Regions from separate parts of the Neisseria animalis genome, predicted to be linked through region 2. Evidence: predicted binding sites of a transcription regulator. Region 2 holds the regulator's gene; the other holds the start of a gene.
The links. Region 2 encodes FNR, which switches genes on or off when oxygen is low (the NO sensors DNR and NnrR bind a similar motif). Its sites were predicted from a motif close to TTGATNNNNATCAA; they were not measured.

Region 1: the regulator FNR is predicted to act here: its motif matches at 2,235-2,248, upstream of EL111_RS01665 (cytochrome-c peroxidase).

Annotation. Positions count from the first base shown of each region.
Region 1 covers NZ_LR134287.1:341,464-350,389, reverse strand. Annotated here, with positions in the region: gene tpiA (triose-phosphate isomerase) at 1-64, opposite strand, end outside; RNA gene ssrS (6S RNA) at 197-377, opposite strand; gene EL111_RS01680 (cell division protein ZapA) at 385-684, opposite strand; gene EL111_RS01675 (hypothetical protein) at 698-1,021, opposite strand; gene EL111_RS01670 (NAD(P)H-dependent glycerol-3-phosphate dehydrogenase) at 1,123-2,112, opposite strand; gene EL111_RS01665 (cytochrome-c peroxidase) at 2,378-3,529, shown strand; gene dnaE (DNA polymerase III subunit alpha) at 3,965-7,399, opposite strand; gene apbC (iron-sulfur cluster carrier protein ApbC) at 7,698-8,777, shown strand.
Region 2 covers NZ_LR134287.1:1,971,129-1,980,054, forward strand. Annotated here, with positions in the region: gene EL111_RS09155 (OmpA family protein) at 358-1,116, opposite strand; gene EL111_RS09160 (CysB family HTH-type transcriptional regulator) at 1,535-2,485, shown strand; gene fnr (fumarate/nitrate reduction transcriptional regulator Fnr) at 2,640-3,374, opposite strand; gene hemN (oxygen-independent coproporphyrinogen III oxidase) at 3,546-4,961, shown strand; gene EL111_RS09175 (class II glutamine amidotransferase) at 5,177-6,019, shown strand; gene yihA (ribosome biogenesis GTP-binding protein YihA/YsxC) at 6,142-6,789, opposite strand; gene EL111_RS09185 (c-type cytochrome) at 6,974-7,597, shown strand; gene EL111_RS09190 (sulfite exporter TauE/SafE family protein) at 7,967-8,722, shown strand.

The DNA.
Region 1 (8,926 bases), 610 kb from region 2:
GGCCGTTCATTTTCCAGTTGCCGATTACCCATTTTTGTTCCCAAATGCTGGTATTGTGATGCATCTTTTTTGCTCCATGCGTACTGGTTTGGTGTTGCAGAGTGTAATTCATCTGTGTTGGCTTGGCAATATTCCGGCGGCACGCTGTGCCGTCTGAAATATTGAAGCCATACTCTTGGGGAGTATGGCTTGTATGGGAATCCCCGCTGATGCCGCTCGGGCGTAATCCGCTTGAACCTTGCTGACAAGGCGGTCGCCTCGGGTAGTTTCGGGTTCGTCTGTAAACAGACAATCGCGCCCACTACTGCTCCCGGCAACCTTAAGCGAACTTATTGGTTCAAAGGAATTGTATGCCTTCACGCACACCGCAGGGAAAAAGGGAACTTACTGCTCCAAGCGGGACAGGGCTTTGTCGCACGCTTGGGTCATGTCTGATATTTTACGCTCAAATTCTCCGATTGCCAAATCGTCTTTGAAGGTGGTTTTGAGCAGGTCGTGTACGACGTTGAGCGCGGCCATAATCAGGATTTTGTCGCTGCCGACAATGCGGCCGCTTTCTTTGATGGCTTCGCTTTTTTTGTTCAGCATTTCCACGGCTTGAAGCAGGGTGTCTTTTTCTTCGCTCGGGGTGTTGACGGTAAAGTTGACATTCATGATGTCGATTTGGACTTGTTCGATGCTCATGTATGCTCCTTTATCAATAGGTTTCTTCTTGCGGCAGGCGGGAAAGCAGGTGGCGGACTTTTTCGGCACTCTGCGCCAAGGCGTTGCGGTATTGCTCTTTTTCTTCGGTCAATACGTCGATTTTGCTTTGCAGGTCTTCTTTGAGTTTGCTCACTTGGACAAGCAGGGCTTCGCTCAGTTCGTCTACTGCGGCTTCGTGTTCGCGCTTGCTTTGTTCCTGCTCGAGTTTCAGGCGGCTGATTTCTTCTTGCAGGCGGCGGTTTTCGCCAAGTATGGTTTCAAATTTCTGCGCCAACTGGTAAACGCTGATTTCGAGTTTTTCTAGGGATTGGTTCATGTGTGAATCGCCGGTTCGGGTTAGTGGACAGGCAGGAATACCGCCTGAATGTTTCAATTAGGCCGTCTGCAAATTCGATGGGATTTGCAGACGGCTTGGGGTTATTCAAAACGCGCGCTGCGCTCCATCAGGCGTTCCACAACTTGCTGCGGGGTCATTTCTTTGCGGATAAGCTGAAGCAGGGTTTGGGTAATCGGCATATCGATTTGGTATTTGCAGGCGGTGTTGAACACTTCTTCGATGGTGCTGACACCTTCGGAAACGTGGCCGATTTCTTTGAGGACTTCATACAGCTCTTTGCCTTCTGCCAAGCCCAATCCAACACGGCGGTTGCGCGAAAGTGCACCGGTGCAGGTAAGAATCAGGTCGCCCATGCCTGCCAAGCCCATCATGGTTTTAGGCTGCGCGCCCATTGCGGTGGCAAGGCGCGTAATCTCGGCCAATCCGCGCGTAACCAAGGCGGCGCGGGCATTCAGGCCGTATTCGAGACCGTCTGAAAGTCCGGTGACAATCGCCATAACGTTTTTTACTGCGCCGCCGACTGCTACGCCGATAACGTCGCTGCTGCCGTACAGTCGCATGACATTGCTGTTGAGCTGTCCTACCAGCCCTTCAATCCATTCGGTATTTTCGGAAGCGAGTACCACGGCACAAGGAAGCTGCTGCGCCAATTCCTGCGCGAAGCTGGGGCCGGACAATACGCCGATTTTTTTGTTTTCCGGCAAAACTTCTTTGACAACTTGGAAAGTCAGCAAGCCGGTATCCTGCTCGAAGCCTTTACATGCGGCCAATACGGGCAAATCCCCTGCATTGTGGGCTTTCAGCAATTCGCAACTGCTGCGCAGACCGGCAACGGAAGTAACCACCAACACCAGCCCGCTGTCTTTCAATGCTTCTGCCAAGTCGGTGTGGGGCGTAAGGTTTTCCGGAAAGGGAAACCCTGCCAGTGCTTTTTTATTTTCACGTTCGTTTTGCAGGGTATGGATATGTTCCGCATTCCGCGCCCACAAAGCAACTTCGTTGCCGTGTTGTGCAAAATGGATTGCCAACGCCGTACCCCAAGAGCCGGCGCCCATTACTGTTATTTTCATGCTCTGCTTTCTGATCAGTCGATTTTTCCAACTTTAAAACAAACCGCTTTGCGGTGCAAGCAGCCGACTGCGGTTTACTCGAACTATGGATTAAATTAAGTAAAACTATAGCAAAGTTTTCCTTGATTTGCCGCAAAAAAGTCATGCGCCCTTCTGCGTACACTTTACATTCATCAGAACAACCCGGGCGGGCTGACGCTTCGGGCATCAAATATAGCGGTTTACCTTCGTTTACGTCTCATATTGATGGAAAAGGAACTGAATCATGAAACGCCAATTATTCCGTACCGCCGCCCTTTCGCTGGCTGTTTTAACGGTTTTGTCTGCTTGCGGCGAGCAAGTTGCCGACAAAGCGGCGGATATGCCGTCTGCAAATGCCGTTGAGGCTTCCGCCGTACAAACGGCAGACAACAGCGGGGCTTCTGCCGAGGATTTGGATTTGCTCCAACGCGCACAAGGAGTGTTCAAACCGCTGCCGAGCGCAGAAGAAATGCAGAAAATCCGACCGTTCAGCGCAGAGCAAATCAAACTCGGCCAACAACTGTGGTACGAGCCGCGCTTGTCGAAAGGCAATACCGTCAGCTGCAACTCCTGCCACAACCTCGCTTCGGCCGGCGTGGACAATATGCCGACCAGCCAAGGGCATAAGGGTGCTTTCGGCGGGCGCAACTCTCCGACGGTGTTGAACGCGGCCACTTTGGATATGCAGTTTTGGGACGGACGTGCGGCAGATGTTGAGGAGCAGGCCGGCGGTCCGCTGCTGAATCCTGTCGAAATGGCTAATGAAAGCAAGGAAGCCGTTGTCGCCAAAATCGCCAATATTCCCGAATACCAAGCCGCATTTAAAGCGGCGTTCCCTGATGACGGTTTGGTATCGTTTGAAAACATCACCACTGCCATCGGCGCTTTTGAGCGCACGCTGCTTACTCCGAGCAAGTGGGACGAGTATCTGAAAGGCAATATCGGTGCTTTAACCGAAAAAGAACGCAAAGGTGTGCGCTCATTTATGGACAACGGCTGTATTGCCTGCCATACCGGTATCAACTTGGGCGGCTCGTCATTCCAGAAATTCGGTTTGGTTCAAGGCCCTTATTGGAAGTTTATCGAAGCCCCGAACAAAGACAAAGGCCGTGCCGATGTTACCGGCAACAAGGCAGACGAATTTTTCTTCCGCGTTCCGGGATTGCGTAATGTCGCCAAAACTTATCCGTATTTCCACAACGGCAGCGTTTGGGAATTGGACAAAGTAGTGAAAATCATGGGTCAGGCTCAGCTTGGCAAAGACTTGCCGCAGGAAGAAGTGGATAATATTGTTGCATTCCTGAACACCTTGTCCGGCTCTGTTCCCGAGTCTGCGCGCACCATGCCGGAGCTGCCGTTGTCCAGCCCGCTGGAATCCCACCCCGACAATAAATAATATCGGATAATTTTTCGCGGTATTTGATTCAAGCGTTTGCGCTTTAAAAGGGCCGTCTGCAAATTGGCATTTTGCAGACGGCCTTTTCCATCAGGAAACGGACAATGCGGGCAATATTGTTGCATTTCCCAATATTTTGCCGAGTGCTGTTCCCGAAGCTGCACGCACCATGACGGAGCTGCCGTTGTCCAGCCCGCTGGAATCCCACCCCGACAATAAATATAGTCGAATAAAATAAGAATGAGACAAGGCAGCGAAGCCGCAGACAGTACACATAGTACGGCAAGGCAAAGCAACGCTGTATCATTCTTATTTTAAATGACTATAACATCGAACAACTTTTATCAGTATTTGATTCAAGCGTTTGCACTTTGAAAGGCCGTCTGCAAATCGTGCATTTTACAGACGGCCTTTGTGCGTCATGCGCCCTTGCGCCTACCAGTTTACCCGAACCGCGCGATTGCCCAGCAGCTCTTCCAGCTCGTGAAACAATCCTGCATCCGCTTTAATCCGCCATTTGCTCGGCAGCTTCAATTTGCCCGATGCTTTGCCGTTGCTGTATGACAGCAGCAGGGGAATCAAGCCCCCCCCGCTTTCCCTTTCCGCTCTCAGAAGCTGTACCAGCTTGTCGATGTCGTGTTCGGGCGTTAGGGAAAGGCTCACACTGCGGGCGTAGTTTTGCCGCGCCGTTTGCAGCGTCATCACTTGGTTGGCCATAATCCGCAAGCCCTCGCCGCCGCCGTAATCGTCGCGGCTGATTTTGGACTCGATAATCAGCACTTGGTCGGCTTTGAGGATTTCCGCGCTGTTTTCCAGCGTTTGTCCGCTGACCATGATTTCTACTTGGCCGCTTTGGTCTTCCAAGGTAACAAACGCTATTTTGCCGCGCTTGCCCATCATGGTGCGGACGGCGGTACAGAATCCGGCCACGCGCACGCTGTCTTGCGGTTTCAGACGGCCTAATTTGACCGGCGCGATTTGGCGTACTTCTCCTGCATACGGGCCGAAGGGGTGGCCGGAAAGGTAAAAACCAATTACGGTTTTTTCTTCGGCCAGCTTTTCCGATTCGCTCCACATCGGTGCGTCTGCCAGCCTGACGGGTTCGATGGCGTCGTCCATCATGTCAAACAGTCCGCCCTGATTGGCGTTGGCGGCTTTTTGGTCGGCATTGTCCATCGCCAAATCAATATTGGCCAGCAGCATGGCGCGGTTGGGTTCGATGCTGTCGAACGCGCCGCCGCGAATCAGTGCTTCGAGGGTGCGGCGGTTCATATGCTCTTTGCCGACGCGTTCGCAGAAGTCCAACAATCCGGTGAATTTTCCGCCTGCTTTCCGTGCGGCGATGATGGACTCCACCGCCGCTTCGCCCGTGCCTTTGATGGCTCCCAGTGCGTAACGGATTTTGTGGTCTTTCAAGGGGGTAAAACGGTAGTCGGATTCGTTGATGTCGGGCGGTAGGAATTCCACGCCGTTGGTGCGGCAGTCGTCGTAAAAATGCTTGAGCTGATCGGTATTGTCCAACTCGCTCGACATGGTTGCCGCCATAAATTCGGCGGTGTAATGCGCTTTGAGCCATGCCGTCTGATAGGAAATCAGCGCGTAGGCGGCGGCGTGGGATTTGTTGAAACCGTAGCCGGCGAATTTTTCCATATAGTCGAAAATTTCATCGGACTTCTCGCGGCTGATGCCTTGTTTTGCCGCACCCTCGGCAAAAATTTCGCGGTGTTTCACCATTTCTTCGGGCTTTTTCTTACCCATGGCGCGGCGCAGCAAATCCGCTCCGCCCAGCGAATAGCCGCCGATAATCTGCGCGGCCTGCATGACCTGCTCCTGATACACCATGATGCCGTAGGTCGGCTCCAAAATGGTTTGCAGCAGCGGATGGATATACTCGAACGAACTGCCTTTCATGCGGGCGACGAAGTCGGGAATATTGTCCATCGGACCGGGACGGTACAGCGATACGAAGGCGATTAATTCTTCAAACTTGGTCGTGTGCGCCGTTTTCAGCATTTTTTTCATGCCGGTCGATTCAAACTGGAATACGGCGGTGGTATTGGCATCGCGGAAAATTTTATAGGCCGCTTGGTCGTCCAGCGGGATTTTGCCGACATCGACAATGTCGCCGGTGGTGTTTTTGATGTTTTCCTGCGCCATCTCGATAATGGTCAGGTTACGCAAGCCCAAGAAGTCAAATTTCACCAAGCCCACGTCTTCTACGTCGCCCTTGTCGTACATCGATACCGGCGAAGCGGATTCGTCGGCCTGATACACGGGGCTGTAATCGGAAATCTTACCCGGTGCGATTAATACGCCGCCCGCGTGCATACCCAATCCGCGCGTCAAATCTTCCAGTTTTTTTGCCAGCACAATCAGCTCTTCCGCCTCTTCCGCTTCAATCAGTTCGCGGATTTGCGGCTCGGCCTCCATGGCCTTGTCCAAGCCCAACGGCTTATTGGCTTCCAGCGGAATCAGTTTGGAAAGTTTGTCGCACAGGCCGAACGGCAGCTCCAACACCCGCCCCACGTCGCGGATGACCGCCTTGGACGACATCGTGCCGAAGGTCACAATCTGACTCACCGCCTGCGCGCCGTATTTTTCGCGCACATATTCGATGACGCGGCCGCGGTTGCTTTGGCAGAAGTCCACGTCGAAGTCGGGCATGGAAACGCGCTCGGGATTCAAAAAGCGTTCAAACAGCAGCGCGTATTTCAACGGGTCCAAATCGGTGATTTTTAAGGAATACGCCACCAGCGAACCCGCGCCCGAACCGCGTCCCGGCCCGACGGGGCAGCCGTTTTGTTTCGCCCAGTTGATGAAGTCCTGTACGATCAGGAAATAACCCGGAAAGCCCATTTGGATAATGATGCCCAGCTCGAAATCCAAGCGTTGCTGATATTCCGGCATTTTCGCCGCACGCTCGGCTTCGTCGGGATAAAGCTGCATCATGCGCTCCCGCAAGCCTTCGTTAGAAAGCTGCGTCAGATAATCATTGAGCGACATTCCGTCGGGCGTCGGAAAATCGGGCAGGAAGTTTTTACCCAACGTGATGTGCAGATTGCAGCGTTTGGCGATTTCAACCGTATTTTCCAAGGCCTCCGGCAAATCGGCAAAACGCTCCGCCATGGTTTCGGGCGGGATAAAGTATTGGCCCGGCACAAAATCGCGCGGACGCTTTTTATCGGTCAGCACCCAGCCGCCGGCGATGCACACCCGCGCCTCGTGCGCCTGAAAATCGTCGCTGCTCATAAATTGGGCAGGATGGGTCGCCACCACCGGCAAATCCAGCTCTCCGGCCAATTTCACGCTGCCCGATACGCAGGACTCCCATTCGGGGCGTTCCGGCAGGCGTTGCAGTTCCAGATAAAACGCATCGGGAAACCAAGCCGCATATTTCAGCGCGGCGGCACGGGCGGCTTCCTCGTGGCCGTTTAACAAATTTACGCCCACTTCGCCGTAATGCGCGCCGCTCAAGCAGATTAAACCGCTGTTGTCTCCTTCGTCCAACCAGCTTTGGCGCAATTCGGCATGGTCGACATTGCGGTCTTTGCCGACATAGGCGGCGGTCAATAATTCGTTCAGCCGCAAATAGCCCTTATCGTTGCGGATAACCAGCATGGCGCGGAAAGGTTTGTCGGGCGCGGCGGGGTTTTCAATCCATACATCCGCCGCGCCAATCGGTTTGATGCCCGCGCTGCGGCAGGCTTTGTAAAACTTCACCAAACCGAATTCGTTCATCAGATCGCTGATGCCCAAAGCAGGCAGCCCGTATTCCTGCGCTTTGGCCACTACTTTCTTGATGCGCACCATACCGTCGGTAATCGAAAATTCGGTATGCAGGCGCAAGGGGATATAGGTCGGCTGTGTCATGGCGGCTTTTCAGACAAAACAAAACAAAGCCGTATTGTATCGCAATTTAACCGTTTTCATGCCGTCTGCAAAACGGTGGCACAACGATTTGCAGACGGCCTTTAACGCCAGATGGCACGTTCCAACCAAGGCAAACCTTTACACTTCGCGCCTACCCGTTAAAAAAAACGTTAAAGCTGTTTGAAAAATGCGCCGCAGCAAACGGCTCTGCTACAATAGTGTGCAGACACTTTGCAAACGGTCTTGATTTTCCGACAGACAACCCGATTTGCCCCTCATCGCTTTTGGAAAGAACGTCATGAATATCCCCGCTATCCAAACCGCACTGCTTGCGGTACAGATTCCCGAAACCGAACGCACGCTCGGCAGCGAAAAAGCCGTACAATCCGTTGAAGAAAAAGCAGACGGCCTGCACGTCAAACTCCAATTCGGTTTTCCCGTCCACCACATCGGTAACGAAATTGCCAACCGCGTTCAGGAAGCCCTGATTGCCCACACCGCCGATGCCGCTATCCATTTGAGTATCGACACCGCCATCGACACACACAAAGTCCAACCCGGCGTTTCAACCATCAAAGGGGTGAAAAACATCATCGCCGTCGCTTCCGGCAAAGGCGGCGTCGGCAAATCCACCACCACCGCCAACCTCGCCACCGCTATGGCACGCATGGGCGCACGCGTGGGCGTACTCGATGCAGACCTCTACGGCCCGAGCCAGCCGACCATGCTGGGCGTTGCCGGAATCAAGCCCGAACAGCACAACCAAAAACTGCTTCCGGTTGAAGCCGACAGCGGTATCCAAGTCATGTCCATCGGCTTTATGGTGGACACCGACCAAGCCGTAGTTTGGCGCGGCCCGATGGTCAGCCAAGCCCTGCAGCAACTTTTGTTTCAAAGCGAATGGGACGATATAGACTATCTGTTTATCGACCTGCCGCCGGGTACGGGCGATATTCAGCTTACCCTGTCGCAAAAAGTACCCGTTACCGGCTCGGTAGTGGTAACCACGCCGCAAGATATCGCGCTGATTGACGCACGCAAAGCCGTTGATATGTTCAACAAAGTCAACATTCCGATTTTCGGCGTACTGGAAAACATGTCGGTACACATCTGCTCCAACTGCGGACACAGCGAAGCCATTTTCGGCAGCGCGGGCGGCAAAAATCTGGCAGAACGCTTAAACGTACCGCTGCTTGGCCAATTACCGCTCAGCCTGCCGGTACGCGAAGCCATGGACGGCGGCAGCGCGCGCCAACTGCTGGAAGAACACCCCGAAATCGCCGACATCTACACCCGCGCCGCATTCCAAATCGCGCTGGCCGTGTCGGATAAAGGCAAAGACTTCAGCAGCCGCTTCCCGAAAATCGTCGTCGAATAAGCAACGGAACAAGCCGACAAACCGCTGTCCGGCTTGTTTTTAAGCAAATCAAGCCGAAAAAGGCCGTCTGCAAATTCCATGACTTCTCATTTGCAGACGGCCTTTTGCAGTTGCACAGCCTGTTTCCCAGCAATTTCCAACTTATCGAT
Region 2 (8,926 bases):
CCTCCCGCTTGCTTGGGCTTTTGAAGTGATAACTTCCAAGGTATGTATTAACTTCAGGCGGGCGTAAAGCCTGCCCCTACAATCAGCTTTGATTCGTTTCCTGTTTTTTTGCAAAGGTCTAAGCCATTTCACACAGAATGATTTGTTGTACCTTTCTATATTATCCGTACCGCCTGCGGCTTTGCAGCCTTGTCTTATTTCGTGTGGTTCGGCCAGATATGGCATACCTGCTCCCAACCCGAACATTCATTATTTTTTGATTTGCATCGTTCTGAATCAACTCTGTTTGGCTTTGTCTTTTGAACAAAAAAGCCCTGCTTTTCAACAGGGCTTTTTCAAACTGTTCAAACCTTTAAATTAAGGCTTGGCGAAACCGTGTACGCCGTTGTATGGAGACGGAATCCATTGGTCGCCGGTAGCCGGAGAGTCAGTCAGGGCGCGTTCGCCTTGTACTTGGCCCGGAGCAACTTGACGGGTTACCAAGCTGCGGATTTTCACGTCAACGCGACGGTCAGGCTCGATACATGCAATCAGAGCTTCACGACGTTTGGCTTTAGAAACTTTTTTACCCAGTTTGGCTACTTCTGCTTCACAAGCAGCAGTCATGCGGGCTTGAGATTCACCCAGACCGGCAGCAGAGATTTTGCTTGAAGCAACGCCACGGCTTACCAAGTAGTTGGCAACGGCGTAAGCACGACGCTCAGACAGGGCTTGGTTGTATTGTTCGGAACCCATGAAGTCGGTGTGGCCTTCAACACGTACGGCTTGTACGTTGGTGTTGCTCAGGCGTTGAGCCAGAGTGGTCAGGGTTTCTTGAGCTTGCGGACGCAGGTTGTCTTTGTCGAAGCCGAACAGGGTAGCGGCAGACAGAGAAACGGTTTCATCGGCATACTCAGGAGCTTGTTCTACTGCAACAGCGTCGCCACACTCGATACGGCCTTGGTTGGCTTTGTCGAAGTAGCTGTTTTTCCAGCATTCGCCGTAGCTGTTACGGACAACTTCTTGAGATTGGCTGCTTACAGTGTAACCGTGTTTGGTGTGCGCTTCGCTTGCCATTGCAGTACCTGAAGCTACCAAGGCAACGAACAGTGCGCTTAATTTCAGCTGTTTGGTCATTTTATTCCCTCATCAAAATTGTTATGTAACGGATACTGAGCAGCCGTTACAGCTTTAACAATCACAGGCCGTCTGAAAACGGCGGTAAATTGGATGTTTCAGGCTGAACTATAAAGAAGCCTGAGGCAAATTGTCAACTTAAACGCTGATTTACCGCCCTCAAACTGCCTGTTTCCTAATAGTGAATCATGCCGAAAAATCAATGCCGTGTCATTTATTTGCTTGAAAAACAGGGGGAAACCGCTGCATTCGTTGCACAAAAGCAACAAGCATTTTGCAGACGGCTTTTTAGGCCGGCTGGAGAACAGATGATAGTTTGAGTAAAAACAAAAACTTCGCTAACAACACCACAGCTTTCGCCAAAATATGTTAAATTACCCTGCCTTTGTCGCACATAATCCACACAACCCGACCCGCCATGAAATTACAACAACTCCGCTATGCTCTTGAAGTTTACCGCCATAATCTGAATGTATCCGAAGCTGCCGAAGCCCTTTATACTTCGCAGCCGGGGATTTCCAAGCAAATCCGCCTGTTGGAGGAGGAATTGGGCGTTCAGATTTTTATCCGCAGCGGCAAGCGGGTGGTTTCGGTATCGCAGCCGGGAAAGGCTGTATTGGAAATTTCCGAACGGATTTTGCGCGATGTGCAAAACATTAAAAACATCGGCAGCGAGTTTACCGAATTCGACTGCGGATCGCTGACGATAGCCACCACGCACACACAAGCCCGTTATGCCCTGCCGAACATTGTTGCAGAATTTGTGAAGCGTTACCCGAAAGTCCATCTGACCATCAAGCAGGGCAGCCCTGCTGCGATTGCACAAATGGTCAGCAACGGTGAAGCAGATATTGCCATCATCACCGAAAAGCTGGACGACCACCCCGAGTTGCGCCGTCTGCACTGTACGGAGTGGACTCATGCCGTGGTTGTGCCACACAACCACCCGCTGCTCGAATGCAGAAATCCGCTCAGTATCGAAGATTTGGCTTCTTTTCCGCTGATTACTTACGAATTTGCCTTTACTTCCGGCAGCAGTATCGCCCGCGCGTTCAACAAAGCCAAGCTGGAGCAGCCCGAAATCGTTTTGTCGGCGGCAGATACGGATGTTTTGAAAACTTACGTCAAACTGGGCTTGGGTGTCGGCTTGATGGCGAAAATGGCATACCACGCCCAAAACGACCAAGATTTGCAGCTTGTCGATGCGGCGCATTTGTTTGAACCATCGCCAATTTGGATTGCCGTCCGCTCCGATACCTATCTGCGCGGCTATACTTACGATTTTATTGAAATGTTCGCCCCCAAACTCAACAGGGAAGCCGTCGACCGCATTTTGTACGCTCCGATTGTGGAAGATTTCTCCATTTAAGAAATCGGGCAAACGCTCTTCTCAACGCAAATCATGCTCCAATCAGCAAAATTGTACGCTGCCGGCAGGCAAGTTCGCCGTTTCATATAAAAAGGCCGTCTGCAAAATCCGCATGATGCGTTTTGCAGACGGCCTTTTCATGGAATTTTCCGCCTCACATGGCGTGGGCGCAACCCGATACCATTTTCTTCAAGGCTTGCGAATCTAAAATTTGAATATGCTTGTGTTCCACCTTAATCAAACCATCGTGATGGAACTTGGATAAAGTACGGCTGACCGTTTCCAATTTCAAACCCAAATAACTGCCGATTTCCTCACGCGACATCCGCAAGATAAAATCATTGGCAGCAAAACCTCGCGAATACAGGCGGTTGGACAAATTCAGCAAAAACGCCGCCAAACGCTCTTCCGCACGCATATTGCCAAGCAGCAGCATTACCCCCTGATCGCGCACAATTTCGCGGCTCATCAAACGGAAAAAATGCGTTTGCAGACTGGGAATGTTCTGCCCCAACTCTTCCATGTGGGCAAACGGCAGCTCGCACACTTCGCTGTCTTCCAAGGCCACCGCATCGCAGCTGTGGATATGCGAGCAAATACCGTCCATACCGACCAATTCGCCCGACATAAAAAATCCGGTTACCTGATCGCGGCCGTCTTGGCTGGCAACCGTTGTTTTAAAAAAGCCGGCACGAATGGCAAACAATGATGCAAACGGCTCTCCGGCGCGAAACAGATACTCGCCTTTTTTCAAACGGCGGCTCTGCCGGATAACTGCATCCAGTTGAGAAAACTCGCTCGGCATCAGCCCCACCGGCAAACAGAGTTCGCGCAGCGAGCAGGTCGAGCAAAGTGCTTTCATCTGATGTGCAGCGTTATGATTGGCCATAAAACACCTTTTTCAAAACAGCTTTTATGCTTATTATTGTAAAAATCCATGCCGCTTCAGACTGACCAAGAATTGATTCATGTCAAAGCAGCTTTATTCTGACGTGGCATTCTATCAAACTATCCCCAGTTTGCCTAATCATTACACCGTAACCACAAACACACATCCATCATGAAAATTATTCCCATACAAAACCACTCCGCTTCCGAACAGCCGGAATTCGACCGCGAATTGATTGCCAGCCTGCCCGCCAGCGGCCCCCGTTATACCTCCTACCCGACGGCAGACCGTTTTCACGACGGTTTTCGCGAAGCAGAATACACCCACGCGCTCAGCCTGCGGAACATGGGCGCGCTGAACAAACCGCTGTCCCTGTATATCCATATTCCCTTCTGCAACACCATCTGCTACTACTGCGGCTGCAACAAAATCATCACCAAAGACAAATCCCGCGCAGATGCCTACATCGAATATTTGGAACGGGAAATGGAACTGCTCGCGCCACATCTGGGCGGCCGCCACCAACTGGCGCAACTCCATTTCGGCGGCGGTACGCCCACCTTCCTGAGCGACGACCAGCTCGAACGTGTATTTGCCATGATACGCAAACACTTCCAGCTCGTACCCAACGGCGAATACTCCATCGAAATCGACCCGCGCAAAGTCAGCCGTGAAACCGTACTCCATTTGGGCAGGCTCGGCTTCAACCGCATGAGTGTCGGCATTCAGGATTTCGACCCCAAAGTACAGGAAGCCGTCAACCGCATTCAAAGTTTTGAAGAAACCAAAGAAGTCATCGATGCCGCACGGGAAGCAGGTTTCAAATCCGTCAGCGTAGATTTGATTTACGGCCTGCCCCACCAATCCATCGACAGCATCAAAACCACCATCGACACGGTTTTGAGCCTCGACCCCGACCGCCTCGCCCTCTATCACTACGCCCATTTGCCGCACATTTTCAAACCGCAACGCCGTATCGACACCAATGCAGTACCCGGCAGCGAAGAAAAACTCGATATGTTGCAATATTGCGTACACACCCTTACCGACCGCGGCTATGTCTTTATCGGCATGGATCATTTTGCCAAGCCCGACGACGAGCTGTCTGTCGCCCTCAAAGAAGGTTGGCTGCAACGCAACTTCCAAGGCTACTCAACCTATGCCGATTGCGATTTGGTTGCCATCGGCGTATCGAGCATCGGCAAAATCGGCAGCACTTACGCCCAAAACGAACGCGACATCGAAGCCTATTACGCCGCCATCGACGAAGGCCGTCTGCCTATTATGCGCGGCTACCAGCTCAACCAAGACGACCTGCTGCGCCGCAACATCATTCAGGACTTGATGTGCCGCTTTGCCTTGGATTTCCAAATTTATGAAAATATGTTCGGCATTCCGTTTGACCGCTATTTCCAAACAGAACTTCAAGACTTGGCCAAACTTGCCGATTTGGGCTTGGTACGCCTGCAGCCGCACGGACTGACCGTTACCCCGAAAGGCCGCTTCCTGATCCGCAATATTGCCATGGTATTCGACTACCATTTGCGCCACAAAGAAACCAAAGCGCAATATTCCCAAACCGTATAAACCGCTTATTCGCTTGTTTTCTTTAAAAAGGCCGTCTGCAAAACAGAATTTGCAGACGGCCTATCGCTTTCGTTTTTTGAACCTGTTACACTATACTTTTCTTTACAATCGTATTTGGGTTTTCAATCCGGCGCGGCACACGCACTCCATGCCGTGTAACCGCTCCGCAACCGGAAACCCTGCCGGACATTTCCATCAAATAAGGGTTTTATCATATGTGCCAGCTGCTCGGCATGAACTGCAACACCCCTACCGACATCATGTTTTCCTTCGAAGGCTTCCGCCGACGCGGCGGCATTACCGACCACCATGCAGACGGCTTCGGCATCGGTTTCTTTGAAGGCAAAGGAGTGCGCCTGTTTCACGACGACAAACCCAGCGCAAACTCACCCGTCGCCGACTTGGTACGCGCCTACCAAATCAAATCGGAAAACGTCATCGCCCATATCCGCAAAGCATCGCAAGGCCAAACCTCTCTGGCAAACACCCACCCCTTTATGCGCGAACTCTGGGGCGAGTACTGGCTGTTTGCCCACAACGGCCACCTGATTGATTTCTCGCCCGAAGACGGCGGCTTTTACCGTCCTGTCGGCAGCACCGATTCCGAGCTGGCTTTCTGCCACATTCTCAACAACCTGCGCCGCCGCTTTCCGGAAAAACCCGACGAAGCCGACCTGTTTGCCGCCATTGCAGAGCTGACGCGCGAAATCCGCACCTACGGCCTGTTCAACTTCGTCCTGTCCGACGGCGACTGCCTGTTTGCCCACGCCAGCACACTGCTGCACTACATCGTCCGCAAAGCCCCGTTCGGCAAAGCGCGCCTACTGGACGACGATGTGATGATTGACTTTGCCGAAGTAACCACCCCCAGCGACAAAGTTGCCGTTATCGCCACCCTGCCGCTTACCCGTGATGAAACATGGCAGCAACTGGCTGTCAACGAATTGGCAATGTTCCGCCAAGGCGACATCGTCCGTACCGACAAACCCGACCCCCCAGTTTACATGAGCGTGGAAGAAGGTTTGGAAATCGCCCGTGCTGCCGGCGTATCCGTATAGCTGTTGTAAAAAAACAGCACCCCCCAACACTGCTCAAAACATACAAAAAGCCGTCTGCAAATCAAATTTTCAGACGGCTTTTTGCGGTTGGTCAAAACCTGCGGCACCGCACTCCGCTACAATCAATCTGCTTCCCGCTCATCTGCCGTCTGCATATTGGCCACTTCCTCATGGTGTGCAGCAAACCACCCGCCGACCACTTGATTGACCTCTTCAATCCCCTGCTTTTTCAGGCTGGAGAACAGTTGCACGCTGACAGACTGACGCTCCATATAAGGTTTGAGCGATTTCTTGACCGCACCCAGCGTTTTGATTTGGTCGTTTTTCGACAGCTTGTCCGCTTTCGACAACAAAATATGCACCGGCCTACCGGTAATGTGGAAAAAGTCCAACATCTGCACATCCAACGCCTTAAGCGGATGGCGCGCATCCATAATCAGCACCAGACCGATAAGCTGGCGGCGCGTTTGCAGATAATCGCCCAACAACTTAACCCAATGCGCGCGCACGGCTTCCGGCACCTGTGCATAACCATAACCCGGCAAATCCACCATAAACTGCCCGCCGGCCAGCTCAAAAAAATTGATGTGCTGGGTACGCCCCGGCGTTTTGGAAACATAAGCCAAACGCACATGATTGGTCAGCGTATTGATGGCGCTGGACTTACCCGCATTACTGCGACCGACAAAAGCAATTTCGGCAGGCGTATCGGGCAAATCTTTCAGGTGGTTGACCGTAGTAAAAAATTTTGCGTTTTGAAAGAGGTTCATAGTAGTAATTTCATGTAAATTTGGTATAGAATACCACGTTTATAGAATTATCGGTTTGAATCGGGTAAAATTCCCCCGTCCGTTTTGTTTGCAAACAGGTCGGCATTTCCCGGTATTTGAATATAAAAAGGGCATTGGCAGCCGGGGCTTTCCACCCCCTTCGATGCTGTAACAGGAGCACTCCATGAAACGATTGACTTTATTGGCGTTAGCCTTGACTGCAGGCGCGGTATCGGCAGCACCTAAAGCAGATATCAACAAAGGCAAAGAAATCGCCACCACCATCTGCGCCGCCTGCCACGCAGCAGACGGCAACAGCGGCATCGCCATGTACCCGAAAATCGCCGGGCAGCACGCAGCCTATACCTATCAGCAAACCCTCGACATTAAAGACGGCAAACGTACCAACGGTTCTGCCGCCGCCATGAAACCGATGGTGATGAGCCTGTCCGAACAGGATATCCGCGACGTATCCGCCTACTATGCCAAACAACAGGCAAAACCGGGCGAAGCCAATCCTAAAGAAGATGTCGAATTGGGCGCGAAAATCTATCGCGGCGGCATTGCCGAGCAAAAAATTCCCGCCTGTATGTCCTGCCACGGCCCTGCCGGTGCGGGTATGCCGGCCGGTGGTACCGAGCTTTCAGGCTATCCGCGTTTGAGCGGCCAACATAAAGCCTACATCGTAGAGCAAATGAAAGCCTATAAAGCAGGCCAACGCAGCAACACCATCATGGCAGACATCGCCAAACGTATGTCTGACGAAGAGGTCAACGCCGTGGCCAACTTTATCCAAGGTCTGCACTAATCCGGCTGCAGCATAACCTTACAGGCCGTCTGAAAAATGTGATTCCGCATCAGATTTTTCAGACGGCCTTTATCGCGACAAAACAAACAAAATACTTGCGCGCACCAACAGCCAGCCGCCTGCAACCAAACAGCAGAATACAGCCGCCGGCGTGCAGATAACATTTCTGCCAAACCGTTCGCCCCATGCTTGTATTGCCAAACCAACGCCACAGCATGAAACCAAGCGGTGTGTAGCAGGCCGTACAAAATCAGCAAACTTGCCGCTTCAGCAACTTCATCAAACCCACTCTTTGGGGCAAAACGCAGTAACGCTGTACACTCCGTACCAAATGACCATCAAACGATGTAAGAGATAAAGAGGAAAGCTGTGTTTAACGAAATAATGCTGGCGGTGCTGAATTTTCTGACCTCGCTTTTAACGGCGGTATCGGGACTTGGTGGCGGCATGATTTTAATCGGGCTGATGCCGATGTTTTTACCTGCTTTGGCGATTATTCCCGTGCATGGCGCAACGCAGCTTGCCAGCAATGCCAGCCGGGCATGGTTTGGACGGAATAAGATTGACTGGCGCAATGTTTATCCGTTTTTGCTGGGTTCGCTGCTGGGCGTAGCAGTATTTGGCATGGCGGTGCGTTTTATCGAGCTGCAAATGATTCCGCTGTTTATCGGCGTGTATATTTTGCTGATTCAATGGTCAAAAACAGTCAACCGCTGGCTGAAAAGTATGCAGAATTTCTACCTGATCGGTTTTTTACAGACGGGTTTGGGGATTTTTGTAGGCTCTCCCGGCCCGCTGAATATGCCGCTGCTCATACAGAAATACGATGACAACGATACCGTTATCGCCATGAGTGCCATACAGCAATCGATATTGCATTCCGCCAAAGTATTGATTTATGTCGCGATGGGCTTTGCTTTTTGGGAATATTGGCAGGTGGTACTGGCGATGGTCGTCTCCGCAATACTGGGTTCTTGGGTAGGCGTGCGTATCCGCAGTTACGTTCCGGCAAGTTTTTTAAAGCGGATGTTGCCTTGGCTGTTAACAGCCCTCGCCATCAAAGTCATCATCAGCAACTTAATCACACTGGGCTGGGTACAACTGAGTTGGTTTGGCTTGGGCTAGGCTTGGGATAAAACAGCCGTGATGATGGATTTGCTCGAACAACAACCAGTGCATTTCGCCTGACGGGTATTGCATTTGCTTAATGTCCACACCTCCGATTGAAGACCAAAACAAGCAAAAAACACTCCGCCCCACCTGCACTGCCGTCTGCATATTTTCATACAAACCCCCGATAAATTTTTTCACATTGCGGCATCGCGCATT